4 regions of the Rhodoferax sp. LS1R11 genome follow, and region 1 is predicted to be linked to each of the others. Evidence: predicted binding sites of a transcription regulator. Region 1 holds the regulator's gene; each other region holds the start of a gene.
What was found. Region 1 encodes sigma-54, which starts transcription at its own class of promoters, with help from an activator protein. Its sites were predicted from a motif close to TGGCANGNAANCTGCTTT; they were not measured.
Positions count from the first base shown of each region.

Region 2: a site for sigma-54 is predicted at 1,483-1,500, ahead of AC097N_RS17110 (PQQ-dependent methanol/ethanol family dehydrogenase). Genes of this name have one in related genera too.
Region 3: a site for sigma-54 is predicted at 1,343-1,360, ahead of nirB (nitrite reductase large subunit NirB). Genes of this name have one in related genera too.
Region 4: a site for sigma-54 is predicted at 1,867-1,884, ahead of AC097N_RS07670 (CmpA/NrtA family ABC transporter substrate-binding protein). Genes of this name have one in related genera too.

Region 1 covers NZ_JBWMAW010000002.1:95,641-98,812, forward strand. The annotation lists gene AC097N_RS03175 (THUMP domain-containing class I SAM-dependent RNA methyltransferase) at 1-755, opposite strand, end outside; gene rpoN (RNA polymerase factor sigma-54) at 775-2,379, opposite strand; gene lptB (LPS export ABC transporter ATP-binding protein) at 2,500-3,172, opposite strand, start outside.
Region 2 covers NZ_JBWMAW010000016.1:46,013-49,184, reverse strand. The annotation lists gene pqqC (pyrroloquinoline-quinone synthase PqqC) at 1-124, opposite strand, end outside; gene pqqB (pyrroloquinoline quinone biosynthesis protein PqqB) at 117-1,052, opposite strand; gene pqqA (pyrroloquinoline quinone precursor peptide PqqA) at 1,108-1,182, opposite strand; gene AC097N_RS17110 (PQQ-dependent methanol/ethanol family dehydrogenase) at 1,566-3,172, shown strand, end outside.
Region 3 covers NZ_JBWMAW010000004.1:255,172-258,343, forward strand. The annotation lists gene AC097N_RS07840 (type IV pili methyl-accepting chemotaxis transducer N-terminal domain-containing protein) at 1-1,196, opposite strand, end outside; gene nirB (nitrite reductase large subunit NirB) at 1,585-3,172, shown strand, end outside.
Region 4 covers NZ_JBWMAW010000004.1:220,619-223,790, forward strand. The annotation lists gene tsaD (tRNA (adenosine(37)-N6)-threonylcarbamoyltransferase complex transferase subunit TsaD) at 1-1,013, opposite strand, end outside; gene AC097N_RS07665 (ANTAR domain-containing response regulator) at 1,060-1,707, shown strand; gene AC097N_RS07670 (CmpA/NrtA family ABC transporter substrate-binding protein) at 2,061-3,172, shown strand, end outside.

The DNA.
Region 1 (3,172 bases):
GCTTCCTGTTTCAGGCTCTCCCACTCCGCGCGGCGGAAGGGCAAATACTTTTCGAACGCAAACCGGCGACGGCTGCCCGCCGCGATGTTGCACGCGATCTGGGCCGCCTCAATCACCACGGTGCCGCTGCCGCAGCAGGGGTCGTACAAGGGCTGCAAATCTTCGTCGCCATCGGCCCAGCCACTGGCGGCAATCATGGCCGCGGCCAGGGTTTCCTTCAAGGGCGCATCCCCCTTGTCCTCGCGCCAGCCACGTTTGAACAGCGGCTCGCCCGAGGTGTCGATGTACAGCGAGCAGTGGTCGGTGGTGAGGTGGGTGTAAATACGCACGTCGGGCCACTGGGTGTTGACGTCCGGACGCACACCGCCCGCGGTCTCCCGAAACCGGTCGCACACCGCGTCCTTGATCTTGAGCGCCGCAAAGTTCAACGAGGTGAGCGGGCTGTGTTGCGCCGTTACCTCCACCTTGATGCTTTCCTTCGGCGTGAACCAGCGCTCCCACGCCACCTCGCTGGCGGCGCGGTACAGGTCCTGCTCGCCACGGTACTCGGTGTAGGACAGCAGCACCAGCACGCGCTGGGCCAGGCGGCTGTACAGATTGAGCAGCATGGCATGCGCCATGGAGGTGCGCACGGCCACGCCGCCGCGCTGCTTGGTCACGCAGCCTGGCGGCAAGCCGGTGATGCGCAGAATCTCGGGCGCCAGGTAGTCCTCGACGCCGGCGGCGCAGGGCAAAAATAATTGAAGTTGGTTCATGGTGTTCTGGATAAAGGCGCTACAGCGCCTTGCGCAAGGATGCGGGGGCAATCCGCAGACCTTCGCGGTATTTGGCCACCGTGCGGCGGGCGCAGTCGATGCCCTGCTCTTTGAGCATCTCGGAAATCTGGTTGTCGCTGAGCGGCTTGGTCACGCTTTCGGCGCTGATGAATTGCTTGATCAGGGCGCGCACTGCGGTGCTGGATGCGTTGCCGCCCGAGTCGGTGCCCAGGCCGGAGCCAAAGAAATACTTGAGCTCAAACGTGCCAAACGGCGTGGCCATGTACTTGGCCGTGGTCACCCGGCTGATGGTCGATTCGTGCAGGCCCAGCTCGTCGGCAATCTCGCGCAGCACCAAGGGGCGCATGGCCAGTTCACCATGGGTGAAGAAGCTCTTTTGACGCTCCACAATGGCGTTGCTGACCCGCAAAATCGTGTCAAAGCGCTGCTGGATGTTCTTGATGAACCAGCGCGCCTCCTGCAGCCGCTGCTGCAGCGCCGCAAAGTTGGACGACTCGCTACCGCCGCCCTTGTGCTGCTTGAGCGCGTTGGCGTAGATGTCATGCACCCGCAGGCGGGGCATCACCTCGGCATTGAGCCGCACCTGGAATTTGGCCTGAGCGCCCTTGCCGACCTTGACCACCAGCACATCGGGCACCACGATGTTGCGTTCCACATTCACAAACCGCCGGCCCGGCTTGGGCTCCAGGCGGGCGATGAGCGCAATGGCTTCGCGCACGGCGGCATCGGTGACCGCGCACACCTGAACGAGTCGCTTCACGTCGCGTCGCGCCAGCAGGTCCATCGGCTGGGCACAGATGCGCAAGGCCACCTTCAGGACCGACTGCAACTGTCGGGAGGCCGGGTCCGTCACCGCCCTGGCCAGCAAGGCCTTCAGTTGCAAGGTCAGGCACTCGGCCAGATGGCGCGCCCCGACCCCCGCGGGCTCCAGGCTTTGCAGCAGCGACAGCGCCACCGTGAAATGGTGCACCAGTTGTTCGACCTGCTCGGCATCGCCGTCCCCGGCCAGGCCCTGGGCCAGCGAGATGAGTGTGTCCTCCAGGTAGCCGTCGTCGTTCAGGGACTCGATCAAAAATCGCAGGGCGGCGCGGTCTTCCTCACTCAAACGCAAGGCCAGCGCCTGGCGGTGCAAATGACTTTGCAGCGACTCCTGGGTGCGCGCCATCTCGGTCACATCGGCGTCTTCGTTGCCGTTGAGGTTGTTGGTGCTGGGCTTGGCATCGCCACCCCACTCGCTGTCGTCGGGTGACAGGGAGGCGCTGCCATCGCCTTCCCAACTTTGGCCGTCGTCGGCGGACAGCGGCGTGACTTCAGTATCATTTTCGCCTGTAGCCCTCGTCTCTACTGCGTAGTCAGCTACAGTATTGGTAGCAGCTTCGGCATTGAGATCGTCATTGCGCACGGGCGTATCGGCCTGCGCCAGACCAAACTCCTCGCGCACCGGCTGGTCTGCGCCCAGCTCCAGAAACGGGTTGTCGTCCAGCATCTGGTCGACTTCCTGGCTCAGCTCCAGCGTGGAGAGTTGCAACAGGCGGATCGACTGCTGCAACTGCGGCGTGAGCGCCAGGTGCTGCGAAACACGGAGGGAAAGACCTTGCTTCATGTGCTCACCGCAGTGTCGGGCGCGTGAGTAAAGGCCGCCGCGCCGGGCCGCCCCAAGCAAGGCCAGCCCCCCTCGGGGGGCAGTGCAGTACACGCAGTGACAAACGTGGGGGCCATATATCTACATTTTGAAGTGTTCACCCAGATAGACCCGACGCACGTTGGCGTCGTTGACGATCTCGGAAGGTGTGCCCTCAGCGAGCACGGTGCCGTCGCTGATGATGTAGGCGTGATCACAAATGCCCAGGGTTTCGCGCACGTTGTGGTCGGTGATCAGCACGCCCAGACCCCGGGCTTTCAAAAAACTGATGATGCGCTGGATCTCGATCACGGCAATCGGGTCAATCCCGGCAAACGGTTCGTCCAGCAGAATGAACCGGGGCTGGGTAGCCAGCGCGCGGGCAATTTCAACCCGGCGCCGCTCGCCACCGGACAGCGCCAGGGCGGGCGTTTCCCGCAGGTGGTCCACGCGCAACTCCTGCAGCAGCTCGGTCAGACGTTTCTCGATCTCGGCTTTGCCCAGGGGTTTGCCGGCCTCGTCGCGCTGCAGCTCCAGCACGGCGCGCACGTTGTCTTCCACATTGAGCTTGCGAAAAATGGAGGCTTCCTGCGGCAGGTAACTCAGCCCCAGGCGGGCCCGCCGGTGAATGGGCATGTGCTCGATGGACTGGCCATCAATGGTGATGTCACCCGAGGTGGCGCGCACCAGGCCCACAATCATGTAGAACGACGTGGTTTTGCCCGCACCGTTGGGACCCAGCAGGCCCACCACCTCGCCTTTTCGAACCGTCAGC
Region 2 (3,172 bases), on a different contig from region 1:
CGGGCGAGCATTGCCCGCTGTTGAGACGGACGTTGAAGGCCTGGTGAATGTGATAGGCCGCGCCCTTTTCACGCAGGCGGCTTTCAAATTCCGCAGCATCCCAAGCCAAAAGGTGATCAGCCATGTGAACTTTCAAGTTTCATTGCCATGCCATCCCAGGCCACCTCGATACCCGCGGCGTTCAGGGCTGCGCGCTCGGGGGAGTCACTGCGCAGAATGGGATTGGTGTTGTTGATGTGGATAAGAATCTTGCGAATGCTTTTGGGCAACGCCTGCAGCACTTCCAGCATGCCCCCCGGTCCGGACTGGGCGAGGTGACCCATGTCGGCAGCGGTCTTGGTGGACAGGCCCAAGGTCTGCATTTCGTCGTTGCGCCAGAAGGTGCCGTCCACCAGCACCACATCCGCGGTGGCCATGGCGTGGGCCACGGCAGGTTCGATGCGACCCAGCCCGGGGGCGTAAAACACACGCTTTCCGGTCACGGTGTCTTCAATCAGCAGCCCGATGTTGTCGCCCGGCAAGGGCGCATCGCGACGCGGAGAATAAGGGGGTGCGTTGCTGGTGAGCGGCATCACTGAAAACTTGATGCCAGTCAATGCCGCCACTTCGAATGCGGGTTCGGTCAGCGACAGGGGATGCGCCTGCACCCCGGCGTAATGCGACAAGACACGAACCAGCGGCAAGCTGGTGTTGAGCTCGTCAAGAACCTGCGGGGTAGCGTACAAAGGCAGCGGCGTACGCCGCTCACGCAACATCAGCAAGCCCGTCACATGGTCAATCTGTGCATCCATGAGCAACACCGCGGCAATGCCGCTGTCCCGCAGAGCCCTGGCGGGTTGTATTTCCGGCATGGCACGTATCTGCGCCAGTATGTCTGGCGACGCATTGACCAATAACCAGTCTTGCCCATTGCGTGAAACCGCGATGGAAGACTGGGTACGGGGTGTCAGCGCCGGATCACCTTGTCGTACCGCTGCGCAATTGGCGCAATTGCAATTCCATTGGGGGAAGCCACCGCCTGCTGCGGACCCGAGAACGCGTATGTGCATGATTTTTGGAAATTAAAAAGCGACGCTGCACACAAGGCACAGACGTCGCTTGGCACGATCAACGATTGGCGATGTACATCGTGATTTCAAAACCGAAACGCAAATCGGTGAAGGCCGGTGTGGTCCATTGCATAGAAGTACTCCTTGGGTAGTTGATTGAATCGAACCGCCGCCTCCTGAATCGTGAAGGTCGGCAGCCCGGTTGTACTGCAATATTTGCGCCAAGACAAATAAGGCCCGGATACCCACTTTCAGACCCCGGAAACCCCACTGACAGGTCTTTGGTGGCCCTTGGAGCAATGCCGAAGGGGCATGCATTGCTCCCGATTGACACAGTGGCTAGGGTTAGTGCTGACCGTACAAACCCGCACACCAAGCCACAAATGCCACCTGACCACGGAACTTTCGAGCCAAATACCGATATGCAGTGCTCAGGCACGATCTTTGCAATTTCATGCTCTGGAGTTCCAAATTCCATACACCTCAGTTCAGCATTGACACAACAAGGAGACATTCATGCGCTTGAAATTACTGGCTACTTTGATGGCTTATGGGTTTGCGGCGGGGACGGCTCAAGCCGTTGTCACGCAGCAGATGATTGACAACGATGCGAGCGACACCAAGGAAGTTCTTTCCTGGGGTCTGGGCAACCAGGGCCAGCGCTTCTCACCCCTGAAACAAGTCAACCCCCAAAGCATCAAGAGACTGGTTCCGGCGTGGAGCTTTTCTTTTGGCGGTGAAAAACAACGTGGCCAGGAATCGCAGCCGGTGATTCACAACGGCAAGATGTTTGTCACGGGCTCTTACTCACGCATTTACGCGCTGGACGCAAAGACAGGTGCCAAGCTGTGGAAGTATGAGCACCGCCTGCCCGAAGGCATCATGCCTTGCTGCGACGTGATCAACCGCGGCGCGGCACTCTATGACAACCTGGTGATCTTCATGACGCTGGATGCCCAAATCGTGGCACTCGACCAGAACACGGGCGACGTGGTCTGGAAGGAAAAGATTGAAGACTATGCCACGGGCGCCTCGGCCTCGGCCGCGCCCCTGATTGCGGGCGGCTTGTTGCTGACCGGCATCTCGGGCGGAGAATTCGGCGTGGTCGGACGCGTTGAAGCGCGCGACCCCAAGACCGGCCGGATGGTGTGGAGCCGCCCCACGGTTGAAGGCCATATGGGCTACAAATATGACAAGGATGGCAACAAGACTGAAAACGGCATTTCAGGCACCTTGAACAAATCCTGGTCGGGCGACCTGTGGAAGACCGGTGGCGCAACCACCTGGTTGGGCGGCACCTACGACAGCAAGACCGGCCTCGCTTACTTTGGTACCGGCAACCCGGCGCCGTGGAACAGCCATTTGCGCAAGGGCGACAACCTGTTCTCCTGCTCCACGGTCGCGCTGGATATCAAGACCGGCCAGATCAAATGGCACTACCAGAACACCCCCAATGATGCGTGGGACTTCGATGGCGCCAACGAGTTTGTGACCTTCGACATGGACGGCAAGCGCGTGGGCGGCAAGGCTGACCGCAATGGCTTCTTCTATGTCAATGACGCCACCACCGGCCAATTACTCAATGCGTTCCCCTTCGTCAAGAAGATTACTTGGGCGACAGGCATTGACCTGAAAACAGGACGTCCCAACTTTGTGCCCGAAAACCGCGCGGGTGACCCCGTGGCCAGTGCCGACGGCACCAAGGGCAAGTCGGTGTTTGCAGCGCCCAGTTTCCTGGGGGGCAAAAACCAGATGCCGATGGCCTACAGCCCAGCCACCAAGTTGTTCTACGTGCCGTCCAATGAATGGGGCATGGAGATCTGGAACGAGCCTGTGACCTACAAAAAGGGCGCCGCTTACATGGGTGCCGGCTTCACCATCAAGACGCTCAACGAAGGCAACATCGGCGCACTGCGGGCCATCAACCCCAAGACCGGCAAGATCGAATGGGAAGTTCCCAACAACGCGCCTTTGTGGGGTGGCGTGTTGACCACCGCTGGCAACCTGGTGTTCTGGGGAACGCCTGAGGGCTTCCTGAAAGCCGCAGATGCCACCACCGGCAAAGTGGTCTGGGAATTCCAGACCGGCTCTGGCGTGGTCGCTCCTCCCGTGACCTGGGACGT
Region 3 (3,172 bases), on a different contig from region 1:
CCCGACAACTGCTCAAACACATCGAGCAGCGTTTCGCTGGCAAGGGCCACGCGCTCTTGCCCGGCGAGTTGGCGCGCATCGGCGGCACCTGCCAGCATCTCTTGCCAGCCCACCGCGGCCGCATCCAGCGCGCCCCGGATGTCCTTGGTGCTCAGGGGAATCGTGTTGAGGTAACGCAGCGTCTGCTCAAACTCGGTCTGCGACTCCGCCATGCCCACCTCACTGCGCTGGACCGAGGCGGCATCTCCCAGCACGCCGAGCAAGGCGTATTTGGCAAAACGCTGGGACAGCATGCGCTGGCGCCCCGCCATGTTGAGCACATGCAGGGGCGCCACTGATCCGGCATTCTCCAGCGTGCCGGTGAGGCGCTCCGCTTCGCGCAGCAGCAATTCGGCCAGTTCGTCCATGTGCTCGATCTGATCGCCCCGGGGTTCACCCTGCAAGGCCTGTTTCAGGCGCGTCCAGGTCAGCAGGACCTGCCCCAGCAAATCGCCAAAGGTGGGCTTGGAGATATTTTTGCCCAACAACGTGAGGTTGCCTTCAATGCGCAGCATGGAGTCTTTCAGCAGCTCCTTCTGGTTGCTGACCTGAACCCCGGCCAGCTGCAGCAGGTACAGCTTGATCAGCCGCTGGGACAGCATGCGCAGTTGGCCGGCGCGGTTCACCGATTCGGCAAAACGGGCCGAGTGGATGATGTGCTGCGACACCTGCCCCAGCCGCTGGTTGCTGTGCATGGAGGCGGTGCGCAGCATCTGGAACGCATCGTCATCCGACACTTGGCGTGCATGCATGAGGATGCCCTTGGCACGGTCCACCAGCCGGCGCTCCTCGAAGCGGCTGGAGACGTCCTGCAATTCATCGCGCAGGGCCTGCTCACGCCGGAACCGGGCCTGCGCCAGATGAATCAAGGGACGAAGCCGGTTGGCGCCATAGCCATTGACCACATAGGCATGGATTCCTGATTCCGTGGCCCGCGTGATGTTGTCGGCGTCGCTGTCGCTGGTGAACATGATGACGGGGCGTGGCGAGGTCTCGGCAATCACCTGTGTGGCCTTGAACAAGGCCTCATCCGGCAAGGGCTCGTCACAGATCACCAGATCTGGTGCATGGCGCATCACATCGCGCACCAATTTATTGCGTTCATTCACCACGCACAGCACCTGAATACCTGCGGCCTCCAAGTCGGCAGCCAACATGGGCGAGCCCTTGGTGCCGTTTAAAAATACCAACGCGCTTGTCATAAAAACCAATGATTTTGAAGGGGAAATGGGCGTAGCACACGCAAGTCGCGCACCAGGCTCCGGGCTAGGTTGACAAATTCAAATTGCGGCTCCCGATCATATGGCACAAGTTTTGCATGGGTGTGGATGGGCGTAACGAAGCGTCCGACCTTGGCCACTGCGCCGCGGGATCTGCGCATAACGACGTGCGTACTGTATTTGGAGGACACCCTGCGTGCCTCGCACCGGCTTGACAGCCGCGGCATCTGTTTTCCCCCGCCTCATCCTGGTGCAGTTGCACCTTGCTTGCCAACACTGGCATGAGGCTTGCACTCAATCAAGTGAATCAATCTGGAGTAGCGCAATGAAGAAATCAAAACTGGTGATGGTCGGCAACGGCATGGCAGGGGTTCGCACCCTGGAGGAATTACTCAAAGTTTCGCCCGAGCTTTATGACATCACGGTGTTCGGCGCCGAGCCCCACCCCAACTACAACCGCATTCTGCTGTCCCCGGTGCTGGCCGGCGAGCAGACGCTCGACGAGATCGTGCTGAATTCGTGGGACTGGTACAAAGACAACAACATCACCCTGCACGCAGGCTGGAAAGTCACCGAAGTCGACCGCGCTCGCCGCCTGGTTCATGCCGAGAACGCCGCTGGCGAAAAAATCAGCACGGAATATGACCGGTTACTGATGTGCACGGGCTCCAACCCCTTCATCCTGCCCGTTCCTGGCAAAGACCTGGAAGGTGTCATCGCCTACCGAGACATTGCGGACACCAACGCCATGATCGATGCGGCCGTCAAATACAAACACGCCGTCGTCATTGGTGGTGGGCTGTTGGGTCTGGAAGCGGCCAACGGCCTGATGCTGCGTGGCATGACGGTCAGTGTGGTGCACGTCATGCCCACCCTGATGGAGCGCCAGCTCGACAGCGTGGCCGGCAAGCTGCTGCAAAAGTCGCTGGAAGAACGCGGCCTGAACTTCCTGATGGGCGCCCAGACGCAAGAGCTGGTGGGCGGAGGCGGTGACAGCGGTCAACGCGTCACAGCGATCAAGTTCAAGGATGGCACAGAAGTAGCGGCTGACCTGGTGGTCATGGCCGTGGGTATTCGCCCCAACACGCAACTGGCCGAAAGCATGCGCCTGCATTGCAACAAGGGCATTGTGGTGAACGACACCATGCAAACCATCACCGACGCCCGCATTTACTCGGTGGGCGAATGCGCGGCGCACCGCGGCATTGCCTACGGTCTGGTGGCGCCTTTGTTTGAGCAGGCCAAAGTGGCCGCCAACCACCTGGCGCAGTTCGGCATTGGCCGTTACCAGGGCTCGCTCACGTCGACCAAACTCAAGGTCACCGGCATTGACCTGTTCAGCGCCGGCGAGTTCATGGGTGGCGAAGGCTGCGAAGAAATCGTGATGAGTGACCCGTTTGGCGGTGTCTACAAAAAGCTGGTAATCAAGGACGACAAGCTCATTGGCGCCTGCATGTACGGCGACACGGTGGATGGCAGCTGGTACTTCAAGCTGCTGCGGGACGGCCGCTCGATTGCCGACATCCGCGACAAGCTGATGTTTGGCGAGTCCAACATTGGTGATGTGGGCCATGAGGGCCACAGCAAGGCAGCCACCATGCCCGACGATGCCGAAGTGTGCGGCTGCAACGGCGTGAACAAGGGCACCATCTGCAAAGCCATTCGTGACAAAGGCCTGTTCACCCTGGACGAGGTGCGCAAGCACACCAAAGCCAGCGCGTCGTGCGGCTCGTGCACCGGCCTGGTGGAACAGATTTTGATGTTCACTGCGGGTGGCGACTACTCGGCCACGCCCAAGACCAAGGCCATGTGCGCCTGTACCGATCATGGCCATCAGGCCGTGCGTGAAGCGATTGTGACCAACAAGTACCTCACCATCAGCGCCGTGCAAAAAGGCATGGGCTGGAAGACAC
Region 4 (3,172 bases), on a different contig from region 1:
CTGGCCGTTTGCTGTCCGGACTGCAGGCGCATGGCCGCGGCCATGGCGATCATGGCGCCGTTGTCGGTGCACAAATGCAGCTCGGGGTAGTGCACGCGCACGCGGCGCTTGGCGCATTCGGCATTCAGTTGCTCGCGCAGCTTGCGGTTGGCGCCCACGCCGCCCGCCACCACGAGCCGGGTGAGCCCGGTTTCCTTCAATGCAATGATCGACTTCTTGACCAGCACCTCCACAATCGCCGCCTGGGTCGAGGCGGCAAGGTCAGCCAACACAGCGACAGGCAAAGCCTCCACTGCACAATCCTGCGCCATGGCCAGTTTTTTGGCCTGCACCATGACGGCCGTTTTCAGGCCCGCAAACGAAAAATCGAGGTTGTTGCTTTTGAGCAGCGGCCGGGGAAACTTGAAAGCAGCCGCATCGCCCTGCTCCGCGAGCCGCGACAAGGCCGGACCACCGGGGTAGCCCAGGCCCAGCAGCTTGGCGGACTTGTCAAACGCCTCGCCCGCCGCGTCGTCAATAGTTTCACCCAGCAACTGGTAGCGCCCTACCCCATCAACCCGCATCAACTGGGTGTGGCCACCAGACACCAGCAGGGCCACAAAAGGAAACTCGGGCGGGTCCGCACTTAAAAAGGGCGACAGCAGGTGGCCTTCAAGATGGTGCACGCCCAACACTGGCTTGTTCAACGCCGCCCCCAGCGCACAGGCCACGCCCGCGCCGACCAGCAAGGCGCCCGCCAAACCGGGGCCGCGGGTGAAGGCCACCACGTCAACGTCGGCAAGGGTCTTGCCCGACGTTGCCAGCACCTGCTCGGTCAGCGGCAACACACGGCGAATGTGGTCGCGGCTGGCCAGTTCGGGCACCACACCGCCGTAGGCCTGGTGCATCTCGATCTGGCTGTACAGCGCGTCACCCAGCAACACCGGCACGCCCACGCCCTGCACCTCGACCAGGGCTACGCCTGTTTCGTCACACGAGGACTCGATCCCCAATACCCGTAAAGTTTTCTCCATAGCCATGGAGTTTAGGGGATGGCTCGATTCTTGCACCGATGCACCCATGAATGAAACCCTGCGCATCGTCGTCATTTCCCCCGATCTGGTTATCAATGACCAGAATGACGCCTACGCGGTCACCCAGGCTGAGCGCTCGCGCAGCCTGCGCATCGGCCTGCTGGAAAACGGCTTCAACCTGGTCGCCAGCCTGCCGGCGGACGTGTTTCTGACCGAGCGCCTGGCCCAGCTGCAGCCCGACATGATCATCGTGGACGCGGAAAGTGAAGCCCGCGACGCACTGGAGCATGTGGTGATGGCCACGCGGGATGCGCGCCGCCCGATTGTCATGTTCACCAACGACAACGACACCAGCCACGTCAAGGACGCGGTCGCGGCGGGCGTGTCGGCCTATATCGTGGCCGGTCTGTCCAGCGAACGCATCCGCCCCATTCTGGATGTGGCCATGGCCCGCTTCCAGCATGAGCAGGCGCTGCGCCAGGAGCTGAACGCCACCAAGACGGAGCTGGGCGAACTCAACGCCGAACTCAAGGACCGCAAGGTCATTGACCGCGCCAAAGGCCTGTTGATGCAGCGCCAGGGCCTGAGCGAGCAGGCGGCCTACGAGAAGCTGCGCAAGGCCGCCATGGACAAAAGCCTGAAGCTGGCCGAAGTGGCGCAGCGCATGCTCGACATGATGGACTTGCTCGGCTGAGCCTGGCGTGCATGCACGGTCCATCCGCACCCAACCCGAATTGGTGCACCGCACAACAACAGTGCCTTATACAAAAATTTATACAAATAATGGCTGTAGCCCAGGTAAATACTCCACATACAGCTATCAAATAAGTAGCAAAAAAGCTCTGGAAATAGTTGGCACAGTCATTGCATAGATAGATCCAAGGTCCGAAAGGATCATGCGAAATTTCCGGTTCAACGGCGGACCGGGAACTTCGCTAAAGGACAAAGGCGTCCCCCACTGGTATGAAACGTATCGACTCGTTTTGCACTTCGTGAGGACGCCTTTTTTGTTTTCTTTTTTCTGTTTTGCCTCAAAGGAGTTTTGCCATGACCGACCTTCTCAAAACCAGCCTCAGCCGACGCACTGTCCTCCAGACTGCCGCCATCGGTGCCATCGGCATCAACCCCGCATTGCGTGCGGCCGTGTATGCCGGCGGCTCCGATGCGCCTGAAAAAACCGAAGTCAAAATCGGCTTCATTCCGCTAACCGACTGCGCCAGCGTCGTGATGGCCTCGGTGCTGGGCATTGACAAAAAATACGGCGTCAAGATCATCCCCACCAAGGAAGCCAGCTGGGCCGGTGTGCGCGACAAGCTGGTCACCGGCGAACTCGACTTTGCCCACGTGCTGTACGGCCTGATTTACGGCGTGCACCTGGGTGTGGGCGGTGCCAAAAAAGACATGGCCGTGCTGATGAATCTCAACCAGAACGGTCAGGCCATCACTCTGTCCAAGAAGCTGGCCGACAAGGGTGCCGTGGACGGCGCCGGTCTGGCCAAACTGATGGCGGCCGAAAAACGTGAATACACCTTCGCCCAGACCTTCCCCACCGGCACGCACGCCATGTGGCTGTACTACTGGATGGCGGCCAACGGCATCAACCCGATCAAGGACGCGAAGGTGATCACCGTGCCGCCACCCCAAATGGTGGCAAACATGCGCGTCGGCAACATGGACGGCTACTGCGTGGGCGAGCCCTGGAACCACCGCGCCATCATTGACGGCATCGGCGTCACCGCCGCCACCACACAGGACATCTGGAAAGACCACCCCGAGAAGGTGCTGGGCACCACGGGCGAGTTCGTCAAGAAGTACCCCAACACTGCCCGCGCCGTGACGGCTGCGATTCTGGAAGCCGGCAAATGGATCGACGCGGGTCTGGCCAACAAAAACAAGATGGCCGAGACGATTGCCGACAAGAGCTACGTCAACACCAGCGTGGACGCCATCAACCAGCGCATTCTGGGCCGCTACCAGAACGGCATGGGCAAGACCTGGGACGACCCCAACTACATGAAGTTTTACAACGAAGGCACGGTGAACTTCCCTTACCTGTCGGACGGCATGTGGTTCCTGACGCAGCAAAAACGTTGGGGCCTGCTGAAGGATCACCCGGACTACCTGGCGGTGGCCAAGCAGATCAACCAGATCGACATCTA